DNA from 3 places in the Peribacillus sp. FSL R5-0717 genome. Region 3 is predicted to be linked to each of the others. Evidence: predicted binding sites of a transcription regulator. Region 3 holds the regulator's gene; each other region holds the start of a gene.
What was found. Region 3 encodes LexA, which represses DNA repair genes until DNA is damaged. Its sites were predicted from a motif close to CGAACATATGTTCG; they were not measured.

Region 1: NYE65_RS02870 (Y-family DNA polymerase) is a predicted target of LexA. The motif match lies at 1,659-1,672, and genes of this name have one in related genera.
Region 2: recA (recombinase RecA) is a predicted target of LexA. The motif match lies at 1,864-1,877, and genes of this name have one in related genera.

What each region holds. Positions count from the first base shown of each region.
Region 1 is NZ_JBBOOF010000001.1:583,614-586,903, forward strand. It holds gene NYE65_RS02865 (YolD-like family protein) at 1-317, opposite strand, end outside; gene NYE65_RS02870 (Y-family DNA polymerase) at 346-1,605, opposite strand; gene NYE65_RS02875 (C40 family peptidase) at 2,020-2,673, shown strand; gene NYE65_RS02880 (hypothetical protein) at 2,723-3,250, opposite strand.
Region 2 is NZ_JBBOOF010000001.1:4,290,777-4,294,066, reverse strand. It holds gene rny (ribonuclease Y) at 1-319, opposite strand, end outside; gene recA (recombinase RecA) at 672-1,718, opposite strand; gene NYE65_RS20755 (competence/damage-inducible protein A) at 2,067-3,290, opposite strand, start outside.
Region 3 is NZ_JBBOOF010000001.1:4,629,585-4,632,874, reverse strand. It holds gene NYE65_RS22260 (YneB family resolvase-like protein) at 1-568, opposite strand, end outside; gene yneA (cell division suppressor protein YneA) at 588-899, opposite strand; gene lexA (transcriptional repressor LexA) at 1,054-1,677, shown strand; gene NYE65_RS22245 (esterase/lipase family protein) at 2,157-3,290, opposite strand, start outside.

The DNA of each region.
Region 1 (3,290 bases), 4.0 Mb from region 3:
ACATCCGCTATATCGGAAAGCCTGATATAGTGAGCCTGCTCAAACCGGTCAACGATATGAAGCTTTTGGGTGAGCTCATTATAATAATGGATCCTGCCGATTAAAAGCTGATACCGGTTTCCTTCATAATGAGCAATCGTGACATCCTTTCTTTCCTCCATCGCTTCCCCCATTACCGCATTCATTTCTTCCAGTTGCTGCTCATCCAGGATGCGCTTCGTTTCATAGCCATCCTCCACCACCCAATCACGGAGCATCTTCACATGTTCCGGTAACATCATCGATGTCCATTTGATACGGCCGCGATCACGAATCATTTCTTTTCCCTCCTTTCAAAGTCAGCCCTTACGCCTTATGCCCACCAAGCAGCTTGCTTCGGTATACGGCTGTACCTGCTTCTGTATACGAAACTGCACGCAATAACGATTTGGCTCCATATTTGTGGCGGATTCGATCAACCGTGTAACTCAATTCCCGCTTCTTCCAGCGCGAAGCATCAAATAAAGTCAGCTGCATTTCATTATCATCTACAATATTCGAGAGTCTGACCTCTATGCTTCGAACCGTTTTTTGCTTATAGTTCTCATGGAAAAGCTCCAGGCAAACTTTATATAACTCCATCGTGATGTTGGTCGGTTCGTTAATCGAACGCGAACGATGGAAACCTCCGCCAAACTCATCCTTGCTGTAACCAATGCCTAGGCTCACCGTTCTTCCTGCCTTACGATGGGTGCGTGCCCTTCTTCCAACTTCTTCGCAAATTTCCAGCATGACCTGCTTTACCTCATGCTCATCCTTATAATCCCGCAGCAGGATTTGACTTTTGCCGAAGCTGACCTGCCCTTCGATGATCGCTGCCCCCATATCGGATAAATCTATTCCCCAGGCATGGTGGTAAAGCTGATTGCCCATAATTCCAAACTTCGCTTCAAGTAATTCAAGATCATAATTGGCAAGCTGCCCAACCGTAAATATGCCCATTCCATGAAGGGTTTTTTCTACGCGCCTGCCGATCCCCCACATTTCACGAAGCGGGGAAATCGGCCAAAGTTTGCTTGGCACATCCTCATACTTCCATTCCGCAATCCCTTTATGTTTGGCTTCCAAATCAAGGCAAAGTTTTGCCATGAGCATGTTCGGTCCAATTCCAATGGCACAGGGGAGCTGTAATTCCCGTTCAATTTCATCTTTTATCTTTTCAGCTATCATGCGGGCATCTCCCCATAAAGAAGAGGCGCCATCGACTTTCACAAAACTTTCGTCCACACTATATACGTGAATCGCTTCTTTTGGCACATAACGGTTGAACAAGCGGGTGATTTCCGTCGAAACCCTTAAATAAGTCGCCATTTTAGGTTCAACGACGACAATCCTCGGATCATTCGGGATCTCAAACATCCGCGAACCTGTCTTGATGCCAAATTCCTTCTTCATCTTTGGAGAAGCCGCAAGCACAATGCTCCCTGTCCTCTTCAAATCACCAACCACCGCCAGATAACAATCAAGCGGGTCCAGACCAAGCATGACCGCTGAACAGCTTGCATAAAAACTTTTCATATCGATACACATAATTGATTGTTTCGGCATCGTCCCATAATCCATCATTTCTTCACCCTAACAAGAATATACGTTCGCTTTATTATATTCATAACTTTAACCGAATATACGTTCTTATTCAATGGAAGTTTTCATACAAATTTCTACTTTTTAATGTAATTTCCTTGAAAAATATAATAGATACTAAAAATGGTTAAAATACCAAATTTAAACTAAGTATCCAGATTGTTTTTTTGAAAAAGATTAATTGGTAGCTTGAATAATTTCAAGTAGGTCCATATGCTCGTTTTTTTAAAATTCCCCCACCCTTTTCAACAGACTTTCGTCTACTTGGAAGCCAGTCTTAATGCTCATTTTTTGTAATGAAACTGTAACCGAAATTATGTCTATTTGTCATAATGGTATTGTAGGATAATATTGTTAAGAAATAATAGAGAGATAGATAGAGAGGAAATGAAAATTATGAAGAAATGGATCGCTTCAGCTGCTGTTGCATCTGCCATGATGCTAACCCCACTGCAAGCCTTTGCCAATATTGGAGACCAAACCCTCAGACCCGGAATGACACATAGTGATGTCAAACAACTACAACAACTATTAAAAACCAAAGGTTATTTCACATATTCAGGTTCACTGACTACATATTACGGCACCTATTCTACATCTGCAGTAAAAAAATTCCAAAAGGCCAAAGGTTTGACTGTCGACGGAATTGCCGGCCGAGGCACATTTAATGCGCTTGGTGTTTATAATGTCAATAATACTAGCTTGATCAGCTATGCAAAAACCTTAATAGGCAAACCCTACAAATGGGGCGGAACAACACCAACTGGATTCGACTGCTCAGGCTTCGTCTATTACGTATTCCAGAAATCACAAGGAATCACCTTACCGCGTACAACATCATTGCTTTATGCCAATACAGGTTTAAAAGTATCTTCACCAGCTAAGGGTGATCTTGTATTCTTTAATACTTCTGGAACAGGGGTATCCCATGTTGGGATTTATATCGGAAATGGTCAATTCATCAGTGCTACGTCTTCTAAAGGCATAACCATCACGGATATGGATAATTCATATTGGAAACCAAAATATTTGGGTGCGAAAACTTTATAAAACCAGGACAAACAACCGGACGGAATTCAAGTGATTCAGTCCGGTTGTTTTATTTTAGATATAATATTTCATCCGTTACATCCTCAACTGTCACAGTGAATGAAGAATCCAAGTTGGAACGATTCATCATTTCGATATTATAAACATGCTCTGATGGTAAATGGACGACTTCGAGAACCATGAATCGCTGACTTTCCGCTTTGCTGACATGATCGAGAGCAGCAGTGACCGCCCTTTGTTCGGCTAAGCTGTTTTCATCCGTCAAAACAAGAATCAATTCCGCTTCCGCTTTCCCAGGAAATGATTTCTTCACCCCGCCCCGGTGCCATGGTTTCACTTTCATCCCGATTTCCAGGTCGGAATAATCGAGGTCATTCCCATGTTGATCTTGAATATATGTATCATTGGTCACCTTATAGTACGTCCCTTTAATCAAAATCCTCTTATCGTCAAGATCCGTAATGAAACCTTCTTCCCCTTTATCAATGGATTCGTCCATGTTCCAATCGGGGGATTGACAGCTGCCCAGTATAAAGGCGACGAATAAATATATATAAAGGTTTACAATCATCTTCATGAATATCCCTCCTAATAGAAATAGACGGATTCCCCATGAA
Region 2 (3,290 bases), 340 kb from region 3:
GTTTGTCTAACGTTTCATCCTTACGGTCCAGATTCTCTTCTCTTTGCAATAACCGATTTTCTTGTTTTTGTAATTCGTTCCTTCTTTCACGGGCTTCCCGATCCGAATCGGCACGAACTTTATGAATTTCATCTTTTGCTTCCAACAAGGCTTCTTTCTTAAGTGCTTCCGCTTCACGTTTTGCATCCTCAAGGATGTGTTCTGCAGAGCCCTTTGCCCCTGCTATTCTACTCTCAAATTTTGATTTGTGAATAAAATAACCAACAACTGCACCGACGATTAGGCCAAGCAAAGTGAAGATGATTGTCATGGGTTCCATCGTTTCACCTCCCCTTGCTATGAACTTTTTACATAAAATGTTGAACTGTCGGCAAGTACATTGCACATAAATTCAATATACAGCACTTAATTTTCAAAATTTTAGTTTGAAAAATTGTAAAATATACATATTAATTGTATAGTTGAGAATTTTTATTGTCAAGCGTTTGTCCCTTATGTATCAATGTTTATTCAAGTTTTCTTAATATCAACCATCATAATGTACAGCATTCATTATGGAAGCAGTCTGTAAATCTGATTACAATGCCATTTAATCCACTGAAAATTTCGCATTTTTCTTAAAATATACATAAAAGGCCTAAGCGAATAAGCTTAGGCCTTTCCAAATATCATTAATCAAGCAATTCAAAATGCTCTTCTGTTTCATTTTCTTCTGGTGGTAATTCATGCTCTCCATCAAGATTATAGTGATCTCTGATTTTCTGAGAAATTTCCTGAGCGATGTCCTGATTTTCTTTCAAGAACAGCTTCGCATTTTCACGGCCTTGTCCGACACGCTCTTCATTGTATGAATACCATGAGCCGCTTTTAAGGACGATATCAAGGTCTGCACCCATATCGATGATTTCACCTTCCTGTGAAATCCCTTGACCATACATGATGTCAACTTCTGCTTGGCGGAATGGTGGAGCAACCTTGTTTTTTACAACTTTGATTTTCGTTTTATTACCCACGATTTCATTACCTTGTTTTAATTGCTCCGCACGGCGCACTTCCAGACGAACAGTTGAATAGAACTTCAATGCCCGGCCACCCGGAGTCGTTTCTGGATTCCCAAACATAACACCGATTTTTTCACGGACTTGGTTAATGAAAATGGCAATGGTATTTGATTTATTAATGGAACCAGACAGTTTTCTAAGTGCCTGAGACATCATCCGGGCTTGGAGACCCATATGGGAATCTCCCATTTCGCCTTCGATTTCAGCTTTTGGTACAAGTGCCGCCACCGAGTCAATGACAATGATATCTACCGCTCCGCTTCGAACTAACGCTTCAGCGATCTCTAAGGCTTGTTCACCCGTATCAGGCTGTGAAAGCAGTAACTCATCGATATTCACACCAAGTTTTTCTGAATATGCTGGATCTAAAGCATGCTCGGCATCAATGAATGCAGCCGTCCCGCCAGTCTTTTGTACCTCTGCAATGGCATGTAATGCTACAGTCGTTTTACCGGAGCTTTCAGGTCCATATATCTCAATGACCCGGCCTCTTGGATATCCGCCTACTCCCAACGCTACGTCCAATGCTAAAGAACCGCTTGAGATCGTTGAAATCCTACGATCAGTCTGTTCCCCAAGTTTCATAATCGAACCTTTACCAAATTGTTTCTCAATTTGTTTTAACGCCATATCTAAAGCCGCTTGACGATCACTCACTTAATTTCCTCCTCTATATTCAACTAATCGGCTGTCCGATTAAAGGTGTACTTACGTTAGCAATTATTTGAGTTCAAGGTTTGTACCCTGTCTCAAAACCTATCTTTACTATATACTCTTTTTACTATTTTGCCAAGCAAAAAGTCGAACATTCATTCGTTTTTTTCTTTCGGGATATTCTTTGTAAAAATGCGTTTTAGCTTAAGGAAATTTCCATTTCGCTTCACTTACTCCCTAAAAAATACATTTTTATTGAATTAACTTTTTTCTTTTTCCCCTATTTTTCAAGAAACAAACTTCTAAAACCAAATAAAAAGCAGAGCTGTATTAAAGCTCTGCTTATGGCGTTTATAAATCCCTTAATAGGTAATGACAGCCGTATTTCACACTCCGAATACGGTTTTGCGCCCTGCTACCGGAAAGATTCAACTCCTTGAAATGAGTGTTTCCATCGCGATAGGAAATGCCAATAAATACTGTACCAACAGGCTTGCCTTCTTGTTCATCCGGCCCTGCAACACCCGTAAAGCTTATGCCTACATCCGCATCGAGCTTACTCCGGACATTAGAGGCCATTTCCATTGCACACTCACCGCTGACCACCCCATACTCAGATATGGTATCATCACTGACGCCGAGGACATTGGACTTCGCATCATTCGTATAGCAGACCATTCCGCCCTTAAAGACTTTACCGGCGCCCGGGATGGTTGTCAGCTGTTCTTGGAACATCCCCCCGGTCAAGCTTTCAGCTGCCGCGATTGAAAGCTTGCGGACCGTTAATTCTTTTACAAGTTCCTTTATTAGCGAAGTATTATCACTTCCATAATGGAACTTGCCGACCCTGCCAAGAATTTCTTTTTCCGTTTCTAAAATAAGTTCTTCGCATTTTTCTTTGGAAGGGCCTTTGGCGGTGATCCTTAACGTCACTTCCCCTTCGGCTGCCAGCGGAGCGATTGTCGGATTCGTTTGATTGACAAGGAGATCTTCAATCACCGTTTCCAGTTCGGCTTCACCTATACCGTAGAACCGTAAAACCTTGGAATCGATCCGTTCATGCTTTTCCAATTTATTCATGATCTTTTCATAACCATAACTTAAAAACATCGGCTCCATTTCACTTGGTGGACCAGGCAGGAGCATATATGTAATCCCGGATTTGGACAAAACCATTCCTGGGGCCATGCCATGATCGTTTGCCAACACTTCACTGCCTTCTAAGACAAGGGCCTGCTTTTTGTTGTTTTCCGTCATCGGCCGTTCCCGTTTTTGGAAGTAAGCTTCAATGGATTGCAAAGCTTCATCATTAAAAACGAGCTTTTTCCCGATATGGCGAGCAATCGTTTCTTTCGTTAAGTCATCTTTGGTAGGACCAAGCCCACCGGTAAAAACAATCAAGTTCGCCCTCGATTCAGCGATTTCTATAGCTTGTTGTAATCGGCGGTCGTTATCCCCGACCACAGTATGGTAAAAAACGTTGATCCCCATTTCCGCAAACTGCTGCGATAAGAATCTTCCATTAGTGTTATTGATTTGACCTAAAAGAAGCTCTGAGCCCACTGCAATGATTTC
Region 3 (3,290 bases):
ATGTGGCTGCGATTTCTGAGAATGTTAACCCATTGGCACGCAGTTTAATAATTTCTTCAATAGGAATCTCCATACGGTCCCTTCCAGTGGAATTCCTTTGATTCTGAAGATTTTTTTGAGGACGGTACCCTTTTTCAACGGCTCTCATCATTCCGCGCTTTATTTTAAGATTATGTAGTTTCCTTTGATATTCTTCTACAATGCCCACTATCTGAATGACCATGGCATCCGAATCCGATAACTCCAGCTCCCCATCGTGTGAGAGAGTATAAATTTTCACATCTTCTTTAAGGATGACATGGAAAAGGGCTATTTTGGCATTCCCTCTTCCCAGTCTTGTTTCATCCTGGATTAATAGCACTTCAGCTTCTTTGGTTTTAAATAGTTCGAGCATGTCAAAAATGCCATCCCGATTCAACTCATAACCACTTGCCTGTTCTTTTATAATGGAGACAACTTCCACATCCATCTTTTCAGCCAATTTGACTAATTCATCTTCCTGCCTTGCCAATGATGTTTCCTGTGACTCTTTTTCGGTGCTGACCCTACAATAGATTACCGCCTTCATAATACCCTACCTTTACTACTTACTGCTCACTGGCCAAATTCTGGACAAGTTCTTCCCCTTTAACCGGTATGACAATGACTTGTCCAGGCTTTATCGAATCCGCACTGACTCCATTATTCTCTTCTATCCAACCAATGAATTCTTTTTTTGTCAAATTTGATTCTTCATATTCTTCGGCAATTCCCCATAGGGTGTCACCCTCGCTTACTTCTATAGAAAGGAAATCCTTTTTTTGATCATTGTTCAATGTACAAGAGAATAAAATTGAAAAGATGAATACTGATCCCGCTAATAGAATCGTATAAATATAATTTTTGTATAATTTTTTCATAATAATCCCTCCAGAGCGAATGTTCGTTCGTATGTTATGATCAAATTATAATACGAACGTTTGTTTCAGTCAACAACAAATTCGAACTTATGTTTGTATAGAGATGGGGGCCATGCTATAATGTAGCAAAGAACATTGGGGAAGAGGTGCACAAATGACAAAACTATCAAAACGGCAGCAAGATATTCTTGATTTCATTAAAGAAGAGGTCCGCCAAAAAGGGTATCCGCCTTCCGTACGGGAGATTGGCGAAGCAGTGGGACTTGCATCAAGTTCAACAGTACACGGACATTTATCCCGCCTGGAAAGTAAAGGCCTTATTAGACGTGACCCAACCAAGCCAAGGGCCATTGAAATAATGAATTTGGAGGAAGCGAACAATATTCCCAAAGTCAATGTCGTGAACGTGCCGTTACTTGGAAAAGTAACAGCGGGCATGCCGATAACGGCCATTGAGAACATTGAAGAATACTTTCCGCTTCCCGAAAGCATGGTTCCACATGATGACCATGTATTCATGCTGGAAATCATGGGTGAAAGTATGATAGAAGCAGGAATTCATGATGGAGATTATGTCATCGTGAAACAACAAAGCAGTGCCAATAATGGAGATATCGTCGTGGCGATGACTGAAGATGATGAAGCCACTGTAAAACGATTCTTTAAGGAACCGGATTACATAAGGCTTCAGCCTGAGAACTCAAATATGGAACCAATTATTTTACGAGATGTTTCGATACTTGGAAAAGTAATAGGCTTATATAGACAAATACACTAAAAGCGCTTCCCGCGCTTTTTTTGTTTGTTTAATTTATGTCCAGAATTCTCTCAATATGCATATGGAAGAGTAGATATTGAAATATTTTTTAATAGAATCTAGTTTCATGGGAATTTATACATCCCTTATAAGGGATGAAAGTTATACTATCGCCTTTCTGGTAATATGTACTTTGGTAAAAAGCTCATTGAAATAAAAAAAAGAGGATTTAAAATCCCCACTTTAATAAGGTTTAGATCGGCCAAGTCATTTCACTGTTGAATCTGCACTTGTTGACAAGCATTTTCAAGTGCAGGGAAAAAAATACATATATTTATTTTCCCCCGATAACAAAATTCCAACCATATCCATCAGAGACCCGTTGAATTAATACTTCAATAAGTAATTACGACCTGGCTGTTTCCATTGGCTGAATTACCATCTCCTTAGTTACCCCTACCATCAAAATAATGCCTCCTCAACTAAGAGAAGGCATTTCGCTATTTCTCAATATAGACCGAACGAATCAGCGTCCGGGTTCTTTCAGTACCATCCACATTTTTTTCCTTAACATCTATTGTTACATTATAAACACCTGACTTAGGTACTTCTGGAAGGGTGCCAGTAAAATTTTCAGTATCCATTGCCTTAATTGAGTTTTTTTCACTAATTTCATTACCGGTTTCATCTATCAGATGAACCAAAAATGTTGTACTGATTGGTCTTTTTTTATCATTCATTGGATTCTTTATTAAAAATTTTGCATCTTTTTGCTTAACTTTACCAGCCATACTTAATGTAATGGGATTCTTTTCGTTAAATTGTGCTGTGAACAGGAAGGCGTCTTTTGGCGATTTAGTCTTCATTCGTACTTTCCAGTCACCAATTTCAAGGTTATTTCTGTAGAATGATTGGATGGTTGCACCATTAAAAAAGGAAGTTTCATTTTTGGCTGAATGAACCTTTAAGGAAGGTGAATACTTTTTATTGGATGGAGAAATCAATTCAACCTCGACATCATTTGAGGCTGTATATATGCTTATATTACCTGGGGCAGCTTCATTTACATGGAAGCTTTGTTCGACCCAGACATTTTGTTTCAGGACATCACCCAGAACGGTTTGAGCGAGTGCTGTTGTAATGACATCATCTTCAACTCGTTCTTTATAATTGACATGATATGCAGGAATCCCAGCGGTGGATGTGCTTTTTAAATAGGGTTCAATTCTTGAAAATACAGCTGAGCCAACTCGAATATTGTCGTGATCAAAGTTGGGATCCGTAAATAAATGTGTTGCATAGGGTATTTTTGTACTCCATACATTCACCAGTCCATCATTTTCCCCATATGATGATAAATATTGTCCCCCCATTGATAAGGCTGATAGTACCGGGCCTCTGTTCATACCTGCCACAGTGAAATACAAGTTTTTACGAGAGTTGATATGGTTATCCGTGACAGAACGAAATTCAGCCATTTTACCAACTTGTAAAGAATAAGTTCCCTCATCTTTTTGACCTAATAAGGAACCAAGCCAGCCCGCATACCAGCTATAAGCCAAATCAGCTAAGTGAGAACCATGATGTGGGGAAGCTAAAGTGATCACCCTTCCAACATATTGGTGTGCTCCATA